Regions from separate parts of the Bacillus sp. N12A5 genome, predicted to be linked through region 1. Evidence: riboswitches for the same ligand, from Rfam matches in the RefSeq annotation. Region 1 holds a riboswitch; the other holds the start of a gene.
The links. A riboswitch is a leader RNA that binds a small molecule or an ion and turns the genes downstream of it on or off. The one in region 1 is predicted to bind cyclic di-AMP.
Positions count from the first base shown of each region.

Region 2: linked by a shared signal. The riboswitch ahead of ktrA (potassium uptake protein KtrA) and the one ahead of kimA (potassium transporter KimA) in region 1 are both predicted to bind cyclic di-AMP.

Region 1 is NZ_JALAMR010000018.1:37,213-47,608, reverse strand. Features, by position in the region: gene MOC09_RS17735 (glycosyl hydrolase family 8) at 1-460, shown strand, start outside; gene MOC09_RS17730 (diguanylate cyclase domain-containing protein) at 441-1,292, shown strand; gene MOC09_RS17725 (DUF2334 domain-containing protein) at 1,303-3,012, shown strand; gene MOC09_RS17720 (glycosyltransferase family 2 protein) at 3,005-4,267, shown strand; gene MOC09_RS17715 (cellulose biosynthesis cyclic di-GMP-binding regulatory protein BcsB) at 4,273-6,387, shown strand; cyclic di-AMP (ydaO/yuaA leader) riboswitch at 6,522-6,667, shown strand; gene kimA (potassium transporter KimA) at 6,861-8,684, shown strand; partial or broken gene MOC09_RS17705 (NUDIX hydrolase) at 8,744-9,197, shown strand; gene MOC09_RS17700 (pyruvate oxidase) at 9,260-10,396, shown strand, end outside.
Region 2 is NZ_JALAMR010000011.1:1,005-11,400, forward strand. Features, by position in the region: gene thiT (energy-coupled thiamine transporter ThiT) at 1-281, shown strand, start outside; gene MOC09_RS13500 (GNAT family N-acetyltransferase) at 322-843, opposite strand; gene floT (flotillin lipid rafts scaffold protein FloT) at 868-2,397, opposite strand; gene MOC09_RS13510 (NfeD family protein) at 2,415-2,939, opposite strand; gene MOC09_RS13515 (DinB family protein) at 3,107-3,595, shown strand; gene MOC09_RS13520 (MOSC domain-containing protein) at 3,601-4,179, opposite strand; gene gbsB (choline dehydrogenase) at 4,267-5,475, opposite strand; gene betB (betaine-aldehyde dehydrogenase) at 5,492-6,964, opposite strand; gene cudC (choline uptake/conversion transcriptional regulator CudC) at 7,162-7,704, shown strand; gene bslA (biofilm surface layer hydrophobin BslA) at 7,911-8,456, shown strand; cyclic di-AMP (ydaO/yuaA leader) riboswitch at 8,601-8,750, shown strand; gene ktrA (potassium uptake protein KtrA) at 8,823-9,491, shown strand; gene ktrB (Ktr system potassium transporter KtrB) at 9,498-10,396, shown strand, end outside.

The sequences.
Region 1 (10,396 bases):
CTATTCAGCTCCTTTACAAAATGGCTTTCTGCCGAAGACATACAGCTCAGACACGAAAACATACACATACGACAGTGAAATCAACCTGATTGATCAGCTGTACGCTGCTTGGCATTTGCCGGAAGGGAATGAAAAAGCCGCTGTATTAGCAGACTGGATCAAGCAGGAATTTCAGGCAAACGGAAAGCTGTACGGACGGTATTCGGCGGATACGAAGGAGCCTGCCGTCCAATATGAGTCGCCATCTGTATATGCATTAGCCGTGTTATTTTTAACGAAACAGCATGATGACAGCTCTGTCATCAAAGCCATATATGACAGAATGAATGACTTTGAAATTCTTGATCCGGTGAAATCGTATTATGGAGGCTATATGAGCGGCACCCAGACGCATTCTTTTGACAATTTGCTGCCGCTGTTAGCCGAAAGGAAGCTTTTTAATGAAAATATCATTCAATGAATCACAAAAATTATTTGCTTATTTTTCAGGGCTCGTTGCAGCCCTGTCTCTGTTTATTTATTATGTGTCGTCGCAGCAATCGGAGGGCGCTCTGGTGCTTTGTATCACGTTTGTCGTCATCGCTGCAGGCATATGGTTCGGCCCGATTTACGCGCTGGCAGTGACTTTAATCGTACTCTTTGTTCTCGGCACGCTCATGATGTTTTTCCAGACCGGACAGGGTGCGCTGTTTCCGGCTGAGGAAGGGCTGCAAATGCTTGTCGTGTGGGGAATCGCACTTTTGCTGTTTTCTTTTATCGCAGGAAGAATCCATGATATTGCAGCAGAGCTTCGGCGCTCAGTGACGCGGCTTCAATCCGAAATCAAAAGCTTTGTCGCTGTGGACAGAGTGACCGGATTTGATAACAAGCAGAGGATGAAGCTGGAACTTTCAGAAGAGATCAAGCGGGCGGAGCGCTACGGCAATTCTTTCGTGTTTTTGCTGCTGCATATGCATTATTTCAAAGAGTTTAAGTCTTTATACGGTGAAAAAGAAACCGAACGTCTCTTCCAATATGTCAGCAGGCAAATCAGGTCAAGCGTCAGGGAAACGGATAAGAAATTCCGCCCTTCTGACGAGCGTATCGGAATCGTGCTGACGCACACGCCCGCTGAACATATGCCGGCCGTCCTGACAAAGCTGAAAAAAGAATTAGACACGTATCAGCTGGAAAATGGAAAGTATGTGTCGCTCACGTTCCATGTCTGCTACTTGCCTTACCGCAACGATATCAAAACAGCTAATCAATTTTTAGAAGAACTTGAAAACGAGATGATGATGAATGAACTATAAAGCTATCACGCTGCTCTGCGTCACAATGCTTCTGATTTCAGCGATTGCGTCTTTTCCCGTTTCTGCACAAGCGAAGGAGCAGGATGCTGGCATCCTCATTATCTATTCAACCTTGGACGGCAAAGAGTCGTCTCAAGTCAAAATGCTCGATTTGCTTGCGGGCCACTTCACATCCCATGTGACAGTCAAAAATGATTTAGATGTTGAAGCGTCTGATTTCAAAGGCAAAGACCATGTGATGTATTACGGCCAAACAAAACGAAAGCTCAGCAAAAAACTGGTGTCTCTTATCGGCAGCGTAAAGGAACCAGTTGTTGCCATCGGCTATAATGCAGAACAAATCAGTCAATTTTCCGGGCTTTCATTAGCCCGCAAAGAAAATGTGTTTCAAGTTCACAGCAGGTCGGAAAAGGCCGATGTGTCACTGGAGAGCGGGCTTAACGTGCTGAGCGTATCAGGCCTCAAAGGAAAGGCGCTTTATACCTTCAAAGCCGATGACGGCAAAACGCATTCTTTTATATGGAAAACAAAAAAAGACAATATGTATATTGGATTAACGAATTTGTTAAATGACAATTTGATCGTGGCAAAACAGCTCAGAGAAGCTTTCGGAGAGAAGGCGGGGACGACGCTATTGTATTTGCGTCTCGAGGATATCAGCCCGATGTCTGATGAAACATTGCTGCTTCAAGCCGGGACATATCTGCATAAGAGGCATGTTCCTTTTATCCTGGCAGTGATTCCGGTTTACTTGAATCCGGAAACAGGCGATAAAGTGTATTTGTCTGATAAACCGAAGATGGTCAAAGTGTTGAAAAAGCTCCAAAGCATGGGCGGCAGTATCATTGTTCACGGTTATACACACGCCTATCGCTACAGTGAAACAGGAGAGGGCTTTGAATTTTGGGATGCAAAGGCGGATCAGCCGATTACATCCGGAAATGCCGAAGACCCCCCATCCATTTTGGGAAAAGAACAGGATTTTCCAAACGAACAAGCCTATAACAGCTATCTGAAACCATTTCGGGATAAGGAAGAAACGTATACAAAGCAAAAATTGACCCGCGCGATTGAGGATTTGACATCATCGGGCCTCTACCCGCTTGCATTTGAAGCGCCGCATTACACGATGTCCGAATATGGCTATCAGATCTCTTCGCAGTATTTTACAAGCATTTTCGGCCAGGTTCAGCTAAGCAGCACAACATGGAAAACCTCCGGTGCACCTCCATATGTAACCGCCCCTTCGATGCTGCACGGAATGACGCTATATCCGGAAACGATCGGCTTTGTTGATGCATCCAAGCAAAACCCGCTCGGTGATATGGAGGAGCGCATCTCCCAGATGATTGATTTCGAAGGTGGAGTGGCCGGAGGATTTTATCATCCGTATCTCGGGATGAAATATCTGCCGGAGCTGGTTGATCAGATGGAGCGCATTCCGGACAGTGAATGGCTTGATTTAAAGAAAACGAACCAAACCGTTAAAACAGACAAAGTGGAAATTCACACAAGCGGTGACGGAACAATTCAGGTGAAAAACAGCGTAAGCGCCATTGACGAGTTTTTCGATCATCATCGGCAAACCCCTCTGGAAAAAGCGTTATGGATTCTCTCCGCGGTCGTGCTCTTATTTGTCGTCATGTTTGTCAGTTATACGTTTTACTTGAGAGCCACATTGAAAAAACGAATTTTTAAGGAGAGAAGAAGCCTTGGGTAATACGCTGTTCTTTATCTCGCTAAGTTTAATATGGGTCATGCTTCTCTACCACATGTTTCTCATGCAGGGCGGGTTCCGCCACTATATGACTTTTGAACGGAACATTCCGAAGTGGAGAGAAAGCATGAAGGAGCTGCCAAAGGTCAGTGTCCTCATCCCGGCGCATAACGAAGAGGTTGTGATTCGGCAGACGCTGAAGGCAATGGTCAACCTTTATTATCCGAAGGACCGGCTGGAGATTATCGTCGTTAATGATAATTCATCTGATCGGACGGGTGATATCGTCAATGAATTTTCCGAGAAATACGATTTCATCAAAATGGTGATTACGAAGCCGCCAAATGCAGGAAAAGGCAAATCCTCTGCACTGAACTCCGGTTTTGCCGAATCGAACGGCGATGTGATCTGTGTATATGACGCCGACAACACGCCTGAGAAAATGGCCGTGTATTATCTCGTGCTCGGCCTGATGAATGACGAAAAGGCAGGCGCCGTGGTAGGGAAATTCCGCGTCATCAATGCAGCAAAAACATTGCTGACGAGGTTTATTAATATCGAAACGATCTGTTTTCAGTGGATGGCCCAGGGAGGCAGATGGAAGTGGTTCAAAATCGCCACGATCCCAGGCACCAACTTCGCGATCCGCAGAAGCATTATCGAAAAGCTCGGGGGCTGGGATGACAAAGCGCTCGCTGAGGATACCGAGCTGACCATCCGGGTGTATAATCTCGGCTATCACATCCGCTTTTTCCCGGCCGCCATCACGTGGGAGCAGGAGCCGGAAACATGGAAGGTGTGGTGGCGCCAGCGCACCAGATGGGCGCGCGGGAATCAATATGTCGTGCTCAAATTTTTGGCGCAGTTTTTCAAGCTGAAACGAAAACGGATTATCTTTGATTTGTTTTATTTTTTCTTTACGTACTTCTTATTTTTCTTTGGCGTGATCATGTCAAATACGATTTTTGTCGTCAATCTGTTTTATGATTTAAAATTGTCGATTGGATTTTTGGCAATGATTCTCTGGATTTTGGCGTTTTTCTTATTTATGACGGAGGTCATGATTACGTTGAGCATTGAAAAAACAGAAATGAACAAGCAAAACTTTTTTATCGTATTTCTCATGTACTTCACATACTCGCAGGCCTGGATTGTGCTTGTCATCTATTCTTTATTCGTAGAAATCAAGCACCGTTTATTCAAGCAGGAGGTTAAATGGTACAAAACAGAACGATACAATCAACATAAGAGCGGGTGACCTTTTTGAAACAAATAATGATTTTTCTTACAAGCTTCATGCTGCTGGCGATGGCCGGACAAACGGCTTTTGCCAAAGAGGTGCAGGTCAGCGGCGCGCTTCTTGGAAAAAGCAGCCAAGAACAAGCCAAACAGCAGGTGCTGACAAGCGACCTGATTACATTGTACGGCTCAAAAGACAGCGCAGAGCTGACGTATCAAATCCCGGCAGGCGCTTCTTCAGGCAATCAGCAATTGGTGATTGAGTACGAGGCATCAAATCTTTTAATTTCTCCATCATCATTAACGGCTGTCATTGACGATGAACCGGTCAAAACCTTAAAGCTTGATGGCGATGCCAAACGGAAAACAGTGAAGCTGGACCTGAATAAAAGCCAGTCATCTCAAGGCTATCACAATGTATCGCTGAAATTTTACGGCGTGATGAAAGAGGGCGTGTGCGTCAGACAGGATACGTCCGGCAACTGGATCAAAATTTATCCGGACAGCCGCCTGACGCTGGCAGACAGCAGTGAAGCGAAAGGAACATCGCTGGACCATTATCCGTATCCTTTCGCCCAATCGGGAAATACAGCGGAAAAAACCGCTATTGTCATACCAGATGACCCAAGTTCGGCGGAAATTGAAGCCGCAGTGAAAACAGAGGGGTATTTAAAAACCGTGGACAGCAGTGTCAGCATTTCGTATCTCACGGAATCTGAACTGAAAAAAATCGACAAGCCGACGATTTTCATCGGGGTGGACAAGCATTGGAACAGCAAGGTGAAAAAGCTGATGAAACAGGCCGGCTTACAGGCAAAAGGAGAAAACCTTCTGCTTGCGGAGCGGGTGCTGAAAGCAGGGGGAAAACAGCAGCCGGTTCTGTTTGCGCAAGCGGCGTCCGCTGACGTTCTCACTGAAAAAATCAGCGTCATTACGGATCAAGCTTACACAGGCCAGCTCAGCGGCGATACACTCTCTATCAGCAAACTTCAGCAGGCTGATAAAAAGGAAAGCAATAAGCTGACTCTCGAAAATTTTGGAGCGGATGACATCACAATTGGAGCTGACAAAACATCTTCCGCCCATTACTTTTACCCTGCATCGGCGGTTTTAGATCAAAAACAATCAGCGAAGCTGTCGCTTAAACTAAAGAAGTCCGAAACGATTCAAGCCTCAACGGCTGAAAACGAGTCAGCCTCTCAGGCTGCAGAACTGAAAGTGATGATCAACGGCCAGCCGCACTCGGTCCGGCTTGATGAATTAGGAAAAGAAGATAAAAACGGATTCTATCATGTCACAGTGAAAGTGGACCCTAAGCTGTTGCAAAAAAACCGCTACATTGATATTCAGTTTGTCACGACCGGTTTAAAGGAAAACAACCCTTGCAATACGACTGATGAAGAAAAGTGGGTTTTTATCGATAAAAACAGTACATTATCATACGCCATCAAAGGCATGTCTCCGTCAGCAGATTTTCAAGAGTGGCCGCTTCCTTACGCCGGACATCAGGAACAGACAACGCTGATTCTGCTTCCTGATAACGTAAGCCAATCGAAGCTTAAGGAGCTTTCTCTCGTAACAGAGTCCTTTGGCAGCGAAGCACAGCATTCATATACGATAAAGAAATCATCTGACGTAACAGCAAATGATGCCAAGGGGCGGAACCTCATTTTCATAGGGGGCATCAATCAATTTCCTCTTCTAAAGGAGAAATCATCAGATCTGCTTGTGCCGCAAGCGAAGAACGGTTCGTTTGATGTATCAGGGTTTGAGATGCTGAATGAGACGACAAAACAAGTAGCATTTACCCAAGCATCTATTTGGGATTCAGGCTACACAATGGCCGTCTTTGCACCGTCAGCAGGAAATGGCACGGCCGTCACGAAAGAAATCATTAATTATTTGAACAGCACCGATGACTCATCAACCGTCGTGAATGAAACAAATAGCCAGCAGGTGTTTACAAACCACCAGCAGCTCAAATCAGAAGCAAACAGTTCCAGCGCAGAACAGCCATCCCAGGATCATAACCAGAAATGGATGTATATTGGTGTGCTGGCCCTCATTATGGTGGTTGCGGCAGTGTTCATTTGGATTGCCGTAATAAGACGCAGAAAAAGAAAGACAGATACAGAATAAAACAGAGGCAATCTAGCCTCTGTTTTTTTGTTTTTGGTATGTAAATTCCATTTGTGGAACCTGTCATTTTATTTTTTCTCGTCCAGCCGAAAGCCCCTTTACAACGTGCGAGAACGGGAGTATGATCTCTTTTATAAAACAAATCGCTTAATCTGAAATCAGAGCGGGGGACCCAATCAGAACGGCTTTTTTGCCGTTGGGGTGAATCCTTTTTAGGTAGGGCTAACTCTCATATGCCCGAATCCGTCAGCTAACCTCGTAAGCGTTCGTGAGAGGAGATGAATGAAACCTGTGTTCGATGTAATGGCACAGGGGCATCCGTTTGCCTCTGTGTTTTTTGCCGTTCATTTTTTTGAATGTAAATCGCATACAGAGACATCATAGCAGAAAGGACTATTGCAAAATGTGAGAGCAGGATGCTGATGGTTTATTGTTTTCATTGAAAAATGAGTAATAAAAAGGGGAAGACATCGATGTATCATTCAATCAAACGTTTTTTGATTGGGAAACCATTAAAATCTCAAGCAGCTGGAGAGCAAAAGCTGACGAAATTAAAAGCCTTGGCAATGCTTTCCTCAGATGCGCTGTCATCTGTTGCATACGGGACAGAACAAATTTTGATCATTTTGGCAACAATCAGTGCTGCCGCATTTTGGTACTCTATTCCGATTGCGGTTGGCGTTCTCATATTGCTGCTCGCACTGATTCTTTCATACAGGCAGATTATTTACGCTTACCCGCAGGGCGGCGGGGCGTATGTCGTTTCAAGAGAAAACCTCGGTGAAAAGCCGGGATTGATCGCAGGCGGCTCACTGCTTGTCGATTATATTTTAACAGTAGCAGTCAGTATTTCCGCAGGTACCGACGCCATCACGTCAGCCTTTCCTGCATTGCATGATTACCATGTGCCGATCGCTGTTTTTCTGGTGTTAGTCATTATGATTTTGAACCTGCGCGGACTCTCGGAATCGGCATCAATTCTTGCCTATCCGGTTTACCTGTTTGTGGTGGCGCTTTTGGTGCTCATTGCAGTCGGGTTGTTTAAACTCATGACGGGGCAAATTGACCAGCCAGTCCATCATACACCGCTCGGCACACCGGTAGCGGGTATTACGCTGTTTTTACTGCTGAAGGCTTTCTCATCTGGCTGCTCAGCGCTGACCGGGGTTGAGGCCATTTCTAACGCGATTCCTGCATTCAAAAACCCGCCTGCACGAAATGCAGCAAGAACGCTTGCAATGATGGGGATTTTGCTGGCCATTCTGTTTGCCGGCATTACAGTGTTGGCATACGGATATGGAACGGCGCCAAAGCCTGATGAAACGGTGGTTTCACAAATTGCGTCCGAAACCTTTGGGCGGAATGTGTTCTACTATGTCATCCAAGGTGTCACATCGCTTATTTTGATTCTTGCGGCAAACACGGGATTTTCAGCCTTCCCGCAGCTTGCCTTCAACCTGGCGAGAGACCAATATATGCCGCGTATGTTTACAGTCAGAGGCGACCGCCTAGGCTTCTCAAATGGGATTATCTTTTTAGGCGTTGCTTCCATTGTGCTCATCCTGTTATTCGGCGGACAGACAGAGCACTTAATTCCGTTATATGCTGTCGGCGTATTTATTCCATTTACGCTTTCGCAAACCGGCATGTGCATCAAATGGATCAAGCAAAAACCAAAGGGCTGGATCGGAAAAATGCTGATCAACTCTTGCGGCGCTTTGATATCGTTTATGGTTCTGTCGATCCTGTTTGTGACGAAGTTTAATGTTGTATGGCCTGTTTTAATCTTTATGCCTATCGTCGTTCTGTTGTTTTTTGCGATTAAAAATCATTACACCGCTGTCGGCGAACAGCTTCGCATCGTAGACAAACAGCCGGAAGAAATCAAGGGCACGGTTGTGATTGTGCCTGTAGCCGGTGTCACCACCGTTGTGCAAAAATCGATTCAATACGCGAAGTCATTGTCCGATCAGGTGATTGCCGTTCACGTGTCATTTGACAGAGAACAGGAAAAGAAAGTCGAAAAGCGCTGGGAAGAGCTCAATAACGGAGTGCGTCTCGTTACGCTTCACTCCTCGTACAGAAGCCTTGTCCATCCGTTTGATAAGTTTTTGGAAACAGTAGAAGCAAAAGCGAAGAAGGAGCAGTTTTCCGTCATGGTGCTGTTTCCGCAGTTTATTACGAAAAAACGCTGGCACACCATCCTTCACAACCAATCAGCCTTCCTCCTCAGAGTTCGGCTGTTCTGGAAAAAGGACATAATCGTTGCCACACTGCCGTATCATTTTAAAAAGTAAAGATCTAGGACCAAGGGGATCACCTTGGTCTTTTTTTGCGGAAAAAGAGGAGAAGTAAAATGGATACACAAGGCGCATTTGTCATTCTATCGAACGAGAAGCATCAGATTCTGCTGGTTAAACGAAAAGACGTTCCTTTATGGGATCTGCCGGGCGGCAGGGTTGATCTTAGTGAAACAGCAGAGGCAGCTGCAGTCAGGGAGGTATTGGAAGAAACGGGGTACAACGCAATGCTTTCAGCAAAAATTGGTGTCTATCAAAGACCCAAGTTTCAAGATGAACAGTATGTGTTTGCCGGGAAACATAACAGGTGGACGAGCAATTGCAAACGGCATGGAGACAGCAGGTTTGAAGTGGTTTTCTCCGCAGCGTTTGCCGCTTTTTATGGTGCCAAACCGAAAAAGGCAAATCAAAGATTTCATGAATGGTGCTCGAGATGTAAATGTCACTCTCAAGGACTGCGGCATGCTTGCGGCGATTGACCTGCTCAAAAGAAGACTTAGCAAACGATAAAGTCTCCGGGTTTTAAAGCCTTTCTCCTGTGGTATTGAAAAAAGGAAAAAGGAGGATACGTCATGGCACACAAAACTGCAGGACAAGCAATGGCAGAACTGCTTGAGCAATGGGGAGTTGATCATGTTTACGGCATCCCCGGAGACAGTATAAATGAATTTATTGAAGAATTAAGACACGAAAGAAATCAGTTGGAATTCATTCAAACCCGCCATGAAGAGGTGGCAGCGCTGGCAGCCGCGGCTGAGGCAAAACTCACCGGCAAGATCGGCGTCTGCCTGTCGATCGCAGGGCCGGGTGCGGTTCACTTATTAAATGGTTTATATGATGCAAAAGCGGACGGCGCCCCTGTGCTGGCGATTGCAGGACAGGTCTCATCAGGCGAGGTAGGACGGGATTATTTTCAGGAGATCAAGCTTGAGCAAATGTTTGAGGACGTGGCTGTCTTCAACAGGGAGGTACATAGCGCAGAATCGCTGCCGGATCTCTTGAATCAGGCGATTCGCACCGCCTACAGCAAAAAAGGCGTCGCGGTATTGAGCGTGTCAGATGATTTGTTTGCGGAGAAAATCAAACGAGAACCAGTGTACACTTCACCAGTCTATATTGAAGGGAATCTTGAGCCGAAAAAAGAACAGCTCGTCACTTGTGCGCAATATATAAATAACGCCAAGAAGCCAATTATTTTGGCGGGGCAGGGAATGAAAAAGGCGAAACGCGAGCTGCTGGAGTTTGCAGACAAAGCGGCCGCCCCGATCGTTGTCACGCTTCCGGCAAAAGGCGTTGTTCCCGATCAGCATCCGCATTTTCTCGGCAACCTCGGGCAGATCGGCACAAAGCCGGCTTACGAGGCAATGGAGGAATGTGATTTATTAATCATGCTCGGGACTTCATTTCCGTACCGCGATTATTTGCCTGATGACACGCCGGCGATCCAGCTTGATTCAGACCCGGCGAAAATCGGAAAGCGCTATCCGGTGACAGCAGGCCTTGTTTGTGATTCGGCTCTGGGTCTGCGTGAATTGACAGAGTATATTGAACGGAAGGAAGACAGAAGATTCCTGAATGCCTGCACGGAACATATGCAGCATTGGTGGAACGAAATTGAAAAAGATGAGACAGAGGCGGCAACACCGCTTAAACCCCAGCAGGTCGTGGCACGCCTTCAGGAAGCGGCAGCCGAAGATGCAGTGCTCTCT
Region 2 (10,396 bases), on a different contig from region 1:
TTGCTTCTTCTGTCCGTAAAGCCGCTGTAACTAAAACAAAAGGGAAACTGATTGTCTCAGTGGTCAGTGCCGTTTTTATCGGCAGTGTCCTACGCTATGCCGCACATGTCATTTCAGGAGCCGTGTTTTTCGGCAGCTTCGCTCCAAAAGGAACGCCGGTATGGATTTATTCTTTAACTTATAATGCTACTTATATGGTTCCTTCATTTATCATCTGTGCAATTGTCCTTTGTTTATTGTTTATGACTGCACCGCGTTTGCTCAAAATTGACAAAGTTTAATGTGACAACCCCCAGCGCAATCCGCTGGGGGTTGTTTTGGTTATCTGTTAAGAACCGTTTTCAAAGCAGAAAGATTCGGCCATCCCAATCCTACTTCTTTCAGCCTTTCTCCTGCAATTTCAAAGCTGTCCTCCGCTACTCTTTCAGGTGTATAGGCCTGATAAAATGTAATCGAGGGGTTCTCCTCAATTACCCAAACAAACATGCTCGAAAAGCCATGATGAATCAAAAACTCTGATCCTTTTGCTAAGAGCGCTCTGCCTGCCCCTTGCCGCTGATGCTCTTCTAAAAGGTAAATAGCGTATAGCTCGCCATCATAGCCTCCTTGTTCAGAGCGAATAGGTCCAAATGAAGCAAAGCCAAATATTGAACCTATTTCATCCTGAACCACAAATACACCTTTCAACGAGCAGCTTTTCCATTTGTCTTCAAATTCCTTGTAGTTCAGACTTTCTAAGTATTCAGCCGGGACAATTCCGCGGTATGTTGTCCTCCAGCTATCTACATGCACTTTTGCAATGTCCTTGATGTCTTCTATCTTTGCTTCTCGTACAGTTACCATTTTTCTGCCATCCTTCCCCAGTCATTAATCTGGTTTTTGGACCGTTTTTGCTTCTTTTATTTCATTTGTTAAATCGTTAATGCTTTGTTTTACGTTTCCTTTTCCAGAAAAGTTCTCAATCATTTCTTTTACATCAATTCCCGACGATGCCTTCAAGCTTTCTTGCAGGCTTGACATCAAGTTTGTCGCGTAGCTTGTTACTTTATTTGCACCGCTTGATTCACCGCTTCCTCCTGTATCAACAACGGTGATTTTATCAATATTGGAAAGAGGTGCCGCTGCTTGTTTCGCGTATTCTGGAAGCATTTTTACGATCATATCGAAAACCGCAGCCTGCCCGTACTGCTCAAAGGCAGCCGCAATTTTCTCTTTTGCTTCCGCTTCTGCCAGACCTTTCAGGCGGATAACCTCAGCCTCTGTTTCCCCTTTCGCTTTTTCCGCTTCAGCTTTTGCGAGTCCGTCAATTCTCACTTTTTCCGCCTCAGCCTTCGCCATTGCTTCTATGCTGTACTTCTTGGCATCAGCTTCCGCGAGCTGCTTGGCTTTCTCAGCTGCTGCGGACTGCTCGACTGAATAACGGTCTGCATCTGCTTTTTTCTTTACTTCCGAGTCGTATTGGCGTTCACGGCGAAGAATTTCTTTTTCTTCCAGTTCTATTTGTTTTTGGCGTTCGATAATTTTAACCTGCATTTCCTGCTCTGTGACTTGCTGACGCGCTCTGGCAGTCTCTAAATCATATGCCTGGTCGGCATTCGCTTTTGCCGTATCTTGTTCTTTTCGGTATTCAGCCATTTTGAGCTGATTGATTTTTTCTGCTTCGGCGATTTCCGTTGCTCGTTCAAGCTCTGATTTTTTTGCATCTTTATCAGCTTCTGCCCGCTTAATTCGGGTTTCTTTATCAGCCTCCGCTGTTGCAATATCAGCATCACGCTTTACTTGGGCAATTCTCGGTTTCCCTAATGATTCAAGATAACCGTTTTTATCACGCACATCTTTAATGGTGAAGGAAACAATCACAAGCCCCATTTTTGCGAGATCCTGTGAAGCGACACGCTGCACCTCTTGAGAAAATTTTTCTCTGTTTTTATAGATTTCTTCAACTGTCATTGAGCCGAGAATGGAACGGAGATGGCCTTCTAAAACCTCTCGCGCTTCCTGCTCACGGTCTTCTTTTGATTTTCCTAAAAATTGTTCGGCCGCTGTAGCTATTTCTCCTATAGAACCGCCGATTTTTATAATTGCAGTTCCATCGGCCATCACAGGCACTCCTTGTTCTGTATAAACTTCAGGTGTCGAAACATCAAGTTTGCTTGATAATAGGCTTAGCGGCTCTGCCTGCTGGAAGACAGGAAGGACAAAGGTTCCCCCGCCGCGGACGATTTTAATGCGGTTGCCTGCTTCATCGACATGGACATTCTTATTGCCAAGATAGCTTCCCGTTACGATTAACGCTTCATCAGGACCTGCCGTACGATACTTTGTAATAAATACGGCTATTAGTGCAATTAATAAAAAGAATACAACTCCGATAACAATAATAATCGGCATTGTCATATCACATCCTCCTTGATTTAAATAGGTTCATGCGGAGTAACCGAAAGAACTCCATTGTTGACATCAACGACTAAAACCGTTGTTCCGTAACTGATCTGCTGATTCTCAAAGCTGACCGCTGACTTCGAGATGGTGCCGCCTATCCCTTCAATGACCACTTCACCAAATCCGTCAACAGGAACAGCAGTAATGACTTTACCAATCCTCCCTCTCAGATCATCTTCCTTATAAGCCAGAGATTCTTCAGCAGATGACAAAGGTACCAGAACAAAGATGTGAAGCAATGTCACCAGGATAATTGAAAGGATGCAAGATAAAAGTGCTATCAACAGACTGGACAGGGGCAATGTAAGCTCACCTATATATCCGCCTGCTGAAAAACATGTAAAAAATGCAAGCACCAATGTCGGATTAAGAAACGGAATGCCTTCTGTCAGCCCAGAAAATACATCTCCGAAAAATAGAAATAAAAGCGTAAGACTGCCCGCAATCATCAGCGTATAAAGATAAATGGTTTGTATAGGAACGTCTAATAACTCCAATTTCCTCATCCTCTCTTCACCAATGCATTGATGAACGGCTGCCGTTACCATTTATACGATGCGCAATGGAATAGGTTTCAAAATTTTTAGATAAATGCTCTTTGTTAAGTGCTTTATAAATGATAATTGCTTATATATATGGTAATGTCGTTTTAGGAGGAGATATGATGAGTATCTTTAATGAAGCCAGATTAGAAACGTGGAACGAAGTGAAAGGACTTTCGGACGAAAAGCTGAATCAAAAGCCTTCAGCTGAAGAATGGAGCATACGGGAAGTTCTCGACCATCTGAAAAAAATAGATATGGCCGCACAAAAGATGCTGAAGGAACGTGTAAAGGAAGCACCGGTTAAAGAAGTGAAAGAAAAACCGCTTGAGACTGCACAGGACAGAAACAACAAACGGAAAGCCCCGACCCATCTTGAGCCTGCTCATAATTTTATTTCAGGCAGCCAGATGAAACGTGAGCTTGATGTGGTAAGAGAGCAGCTGACAGCTGCGATTGCCTCTCTGAAGGAAGAAGATTTTGAGAGAGTGCTTCCGCATCCTGTGTTTCAAGAACTGACTGTCAGACAGTGGATCGATTTTATTGGCCACCATGAAAGACGGCATCTTAGCCAGATTAAAGAAATTAAAGAAAAGATAGAAAGGGCCTGATTTGATCAGACCCTTTCTGCTTTTCGTTTGGCTTTCCGCTGAAATGAATGAACTTCTATTTCATCACCTGTGTAAACGGCACCAGGTCTCTCAACAATACAGACAATCCCCCTTATGCCCATTGCGTGGCGGACGAAAGCCGGCGCGAGCTTTGGCTTGTCCGGATAATAAGATTGAATGACTTCACCCGGCTGGATACACGGGTCATTTTCTCCCTCACTCAGCAAAGCAGCTCCGCTTGGAAAAATGAGCCGGCTTCCTTCTTTTATTGAAGTGAGATCTGGTATACCGCTGACTGCCACATTCGCCCCGAGCCATTCCGGCAAAATTCTCGGCACTCCCATTTCTAAAGCGATTTCATTGCATTCCTCTATTGAAACAATAGAAATTTGTCTGCGGTTAAAAATTTCAGTCCCTCTTGAAAACATCGGTTCTCTGGCCCCCGCTTTTTTGGTCAGGCCAAAATGCAAGTCGCCGGGAATGCCGCCATAATCAAAATCAAGCTTGTCCATTTGCTTTGTTACGAAGCTTTCTGTATCTGCAATATATAAGCCTTCCGTTTTTGCAGTCATACGCTTCCACATCAGCCGGCACCTTCCTTCTTATCTAAATTTTCAATCTATCCTTCATTATCCAAAAAAATCCCGCTCTGTAAAGGAGCGGGATTTTAATTATACTGTTTTAGGCGTCAGGTTAAAGCAGCGCTTATAGATCCAATTGTATGCTTTTTCATTTAAATCTCTAGGGTTCCCGAAGGTTTGCGGGTCTTTCATTGCTTCTTTTGACAAGCGTTCGATCATATCAGGTGATACTCCCTGTTCTTCTAAAGTCGGTACTTCTAATTCTTCGACCAGGTCATACATCCAGTTGACAGATGCTTTGGCAGCTTCTTCTGTTGTCATCTGGCTTGTATCAATACCGAACGCTTTTGCAATCCGCGCGAACTTCTCAGGGTAGCCCTTCCAGTTGTATTCCATGACAGGGCCCATCATCGCCGCCACACATTGACCGTGTGCAACTGGGATAATACCGCCGAGCGTTTGGCTCATCGCATGGGCCGCACCTGCTGATTCACTGCCGTAAGATAGACCTGCAAGCATTGCAGCCTGCGCCATTCCGTATCTCGCTTCCAGATCCTCTCCGTCAGCAAATGCTCTTTTAATGTAATGAGCGGCGTATTCAATCGCCATTAAGGCAACTGCATCCGTGATTGGCTGTGCAAATTTCATTGTATAGCACTCAATGGCATGAGCAAGCGCATCAATTCCCGTCATGGCTGTTACATGCGGAGGCATTGAAATATGAAGCTCAGGATCAATGATGGTCAAGTGCGCTGCGATCAGCGGGCCGCCCGTGTTAAATTTGAATTCTCTTTCTTCATCTGTGATAACCGCCCATTGGGTTACTTCTGATCCTGTTCCGGCTGTTGTCGGAATGGTCGTCAGCGGAGGAATGCGGTTTTCCAGCGGTTTTTTTCCATCTGCCGCTTCATAATCAAGCACGCTTCCTTCGTGAGTTGCTTCTACTCCGATGGCTTTCGCTGTATCCATGGAGCTTCCGCCACCGACTGCCACTAAACCATTACAGTTCTCTTTTTTGTATAACTGAGACCCTTCATTCACCAGACGGACAGGCGGATTTGGCTCAACTTTATGAAAGAGCACCACTTCAATGCCTGCTTCTTTAAGTGATTCGATTACGGGATCAGCAACACCGGCTTTATAAATCCCTGGGTCTGTGACAAGGAGCGCTTTTGAAACGCCCAGTGCAGCTACTTCCTCACCTGTATGCTTGATGGCTCCGATTCCATGCTTAATCACAGTCGGAATTTCAAATGTATGGAATTTCTGCATGCTTTCTACCTTCATATTTAACGTCATCATCAATCTCCCCCTCTTATGAATTGAACCAATTAACCGCTGCCGGTTTTGTATTGCGATACACGTGTTTGACTTCTGTGTATTCTTCAAGGCCTATTTTTCCAAGCTCGCGCCCGAACCCGGATTGCTTATAGCCGCCCCATGGCGCCTGTGCAAAGTACGGATGGAAATCGTTAATCCAAACAGTTCCCATTCTCAGGCGTGCTGCTACGCGTTCACACTTTTCAATATCTTTTGACCATACCGCTCCGGCCAAGCCGTAGATGGTATCATTTGCAAGCGCGATTACCTCTTCTTCCGAACTGAAGGTTTCGACGGTCAATACAGGCCCGAAAACTTCTTCCTGAACAATTCTCATGTCAGATTTACAGTTTGAGAAAATAGTAGGTTCATAGAAAAAGCCGTTTTGCAGCGCAGGGTCTTCCGGTCGTTTTCCTCCTGTCTCCAGCTTCGCGCCTTCTTCTATCCCGATCTCTACATATTTTTCTACTTTTGCCCTGTGCTCCGCCGAAATAAGCGGGCCGCTTTCTGTCTCTGCGTGAAAACCATTTCCGAGTTTTATGCGTTTTGCCCGTTTAACCAGCTCCGCCAAAAATTGATCATGAATGGCATCTTCAACAAGCAAACGCGAACCGGCTGAGCATACTTGGCCGGCGTGGAAAAATACAGCGTTTAATGCCTGATCGACCGCAACCTCTAGATCTGCATCCTTGAAAACGATATTTGGATTTTTTCCGCCAAGTTCAAGCGCAATTTTTTTGACGTTTCCGCTTGCCGCCCGCATGATTTTTTTGCCTGTTTCGATTCCACCCGTAAACGAAATCAAATCAACATCTTTGTTTGCAGCAAGCTCGTCACCCACTGTGGCTCCCGGTCCCAGAACAAGATTTGCGACACCTTTTGGAACGCCGGCTTCTTCCATCAGCTTAAAGACTTTGATTGTCGTCAGCGGCGTGATCTCACTCGGCTTCATGACGATCGTGTTTCCTGCAGCCAGTGCGGGCGCGATTTTCCAGCTTGCTTGCAGGAGCGGATAATTCCACGGCGTAATCTGGCCGCAAACCCCAATTGGCTCTCTGATGATTTTGCTTTCTGAATCAGGGATTGGAGATGAAATGATCTCTCCGCCATCTTTGTCTGCTAATCCGGCGTAATATTGAAAAACATTAGCGATATCGTCCATATCGGCCTTGCTTTCTTCGAGTGTTTTTCCCGTATCAAGCGATTCAAGCTCAGCCAGCTCATCAAGATCGCGCCTGATTAATTCCGCAATTTTCAGAACAATGTTTCCGCGTTCTAGCCCGGATAGAGATGGCCATTCTCCTTTGTCAAATGCTTTTCGCGCGGCTGCTATTGCCTTGATGGCGTCCTCTCGCCCTCCCTCGCTTACGGTTGCAATTTCTTCTTGATTAAATGGATTAATAATGCTGCGGATCTGCTCTTTTTCGGCACTGATCCATGCTCCGTCAATGTATAATGTTTGACTCATATAAGCCTCCTTGACGTAAATAAAGTTTGTTAAATAAAAATTTAACGTTTTTAACAACCTTAATCTAACATATGGTTTTTAAACTGTCAAAGCCCCATTTAATTTTTCATTTTGACTTTTCTTTATGTTTCGTTAAGATAAAGAACATAAAGAAATAACTTAACGAATTTAATTTTCTAAAGGAAAAGAGGGTCAGTATGGATGAAAATCCAGAAGTTACAGCTATAGAACAGGCACGGGATCTTGTTATCGACTCCATTGCTGAAACGATGGATCTTTACGGAATTACCCGCAGTGTCGGGATTTTATATGGGACGATGTATATGAGGGATGAAATGACGCTTGACGAAATGCGCGAGGAATTGCAAATGAGTAAGCCAAGCATGAGCACAGGTGTCAAAAAGCTTCAAGACTTAAATGTAGTGAAAAAGACATTTCATCGGGGCATCCGCAAGCATACATTTGTGGCTGAAAAAGATTTCTTTAAATTTTTCACTAATTTCTTTCCGCCTAAATGGGAGCGGGAAGTCCAAGTAAATGTAGCAGCGATTGAGGAAGCTCAGGCAGATTTACAAAAGATTTTGAGCAAGGAAGGTCTCAATGAGGATGTGAAAAATGAAGCGCTGCAGCTATACGAGCAGCTGGAAAGCTCTAAAGCCTACTATGACTGGCTGAAACGGCTTGCTGAATCGGTGCAGAGCGGGGAAATTTTTAAGTTTATACCGATCAAGGAAAAGTAACACAGAAAACGCCTGGGAAGCCGGGCGTTTTTTTGTCCGTTTATACGTAATTACTACAAATTTGAAAAATACGGGAAAAACACCCCATTTACTTCCAAAATATTTGATGGTAATTTTATGTAGGTAAAATTTGTATTTGGCCGTTCAGAGGAGGTGAATAGCGGGCAGGCCTGTCTATTTCATAACTATTTAGGGGGAATTTGATTATGAAACGCAAATTATTATCTTCTTTGGCAATCAGTGCATTAAGTCTCGGTTTACTCGTTTCTGCACCTACAGCTTCTTTCGCGGCTGAATCTAAATCACCTTCAGCTCATACTGAGTCTACTATGAGAACACAGTCATCAGCTTCATTGTTTGCCACAATCACAGGGGCAAGCAAAACTGAATGGTCTTTCTCTGATATTGAATTGACGTATCGCCCAAACACGCTTCTCAGCCTTGGCGTTATGGAATTTACATTGCCAAGCGGATTTACTGCAAATACGAAAGACACGTTAAACGGAAATGCTTTGCGTACAACACAGATCCTCAACAACGGGAAAACAGTAAGAATTCCTCTGGCACTTGATTTGTTAGGAGCTGGCGAATTTAAATTAAAACTGAATAACAAAACACTTCCTGCCGCTGGTACATATACTTTCCGTGCGGAGAATAAATCGTTGAGCATCGGAAATAAATTTTACGCAGAAGCCAGCATTGACGTAGCTAAGCGCAGCACTCCACCGACTCAGCCATGCGGCTGCAACTAATCTAAAAAAGACCGGTTAAGCCGGTCTTTTTTATCTTTCCCTCCCCTTTTTTTCTCTCATCCACGTTATTTTTTTCTGGTCTAAATTTTAAATTGACAAACACTTGAAACAGGAGTAAATTCTTGAGTGTTCAATTTCATAAAGTCTCTTTTACCGCTTAATCAAACACGAACGGGGGAACCAACGATTGGCTGTTTTATTAACAGCATTGGGGGTGAATCTTACTAGGTAAGAGGGGGTACTCTGAATCCCTAATCCGACAGCTAACCTCGTAGGCGTATACAGAGAGGAGGTCTATTATCGGCCATTCTTTGCAATGGCCTTTTTTGCTTCAAAAACGTTAATTCACTAAGGGAGTTATGAACATTGGGAAGAATTAAAAATAAGCAATTTGCCGTAATCGGGCTGGGCAGGTTTGGCGGAAGCATTTGCAAAGAGCTGCACAGAATGGGCCACGAGGTCCTTGCGATTGATATAAACGAGGAAAAGGTAAATGCGTATGCTTCTTACGCAACTCATGCGGTAATTGCCAATGCCACCGAAGAAAACGAATTGCTTTCATTAGGAATACGCAATTTTGAATATGTGATTGTTGCCATTGGAGCGAATATTCAAGCAAGCACGCTGACCACCCTTTTATTAAAGGAGTTTGATATTCCGAATATTTGGGTGAAGGCTCAAAACTATTATCATCATAAGGTGCTTGAAAAAATCGGTGCTGACCGCATTATTCACCCTGAAAAGGATATGGGCGTCAAAATCGCACAAAGCCTTTCTGATGAAAATGTTTTGAATTACATTGATTTATCTGATGAGTACAGTATTGTCGAGCTGCTGGCAACGCGCAAGCTAGATTCAAAGTCGATTATTGATTTGAACGTAAGAGCAAAATACGGCTGTACGATCCTGGCCATTAAACATCATGGAGATATTCGTCTATCCCCATCACCTGAAGACATCATTCACGAACAAGATTGCCTGGTGATCATGGGACACAAAAAGGATATTAAACGTTTTGAAAACGAAGGGATGTAGACAAAGGTGACACTGCAAAAGGATAAAGTGATCAAATGGGTTCGGTTTACACCGCCTCAAGTGCTTGCACTTGGTTTTTTTCTTACCATTATTATCGGTTCCGTGCTGTTATTGCTTCCGATTTCCACAACGAAGCCAGTGACATGGATAGATGCCCTTTTTACTGCGGCTTCCGCTACAACTGTAACAGGGCTTGCAGTTGTCGATACCGGCACACAATTTACACTTTTCGGACAAACGGTTATCATGGGGCTGATTCAGGTCGGCGGGCTTGGATTTATGACATTTGCCGTTTTAATCGTCATGATATTAGGGAAAAAAATCGGATTAAAAGAGCGAATGCTTGTCCAGGAAGCCTTAAACCAGCCGACAATTGGCGGTGTCATAGGCCTTGTCAAAGTCCTGTTTTTGTTTTCGATCAGTATTGAATTGATAGCAGCACTCATTTTATCCATCAGGCTTGTGCCTCAGTATGGCTGGTCATCCGGCTTGTTTGCCAGTCTGTTTCACGCGATATCTGCTTTTAACAATGCCGGGTTTTCGTTGTGGCCTGATAATTTGATGGGCTACGTTGGCGATCCTACAGTGAATCTTGTGATTACTTTCTTATTTATGACAGGAGGGATCGGATTTACGGTTCTGTTTGACATTATGAAAAATCGCCGATTTAAAGCTTTTTCTTTACACACAAAGCTCATGCTTACAGGAACGCTGATCTTGAATGCAATTGCTATGGTTGTGATCTTTATATTAGAGTACAGCAACCCCGGCACGCTTGGCCACCTGCATATAGGTGATAAATTATGGGCTTCCTATTTTCAGGCAGTGACGCCGAGAACCGCAGGCTTCAATTCCCTCGATTTTGGAAGCATGAGAGAAGGAACCATTGTATTCACTTTATTTTT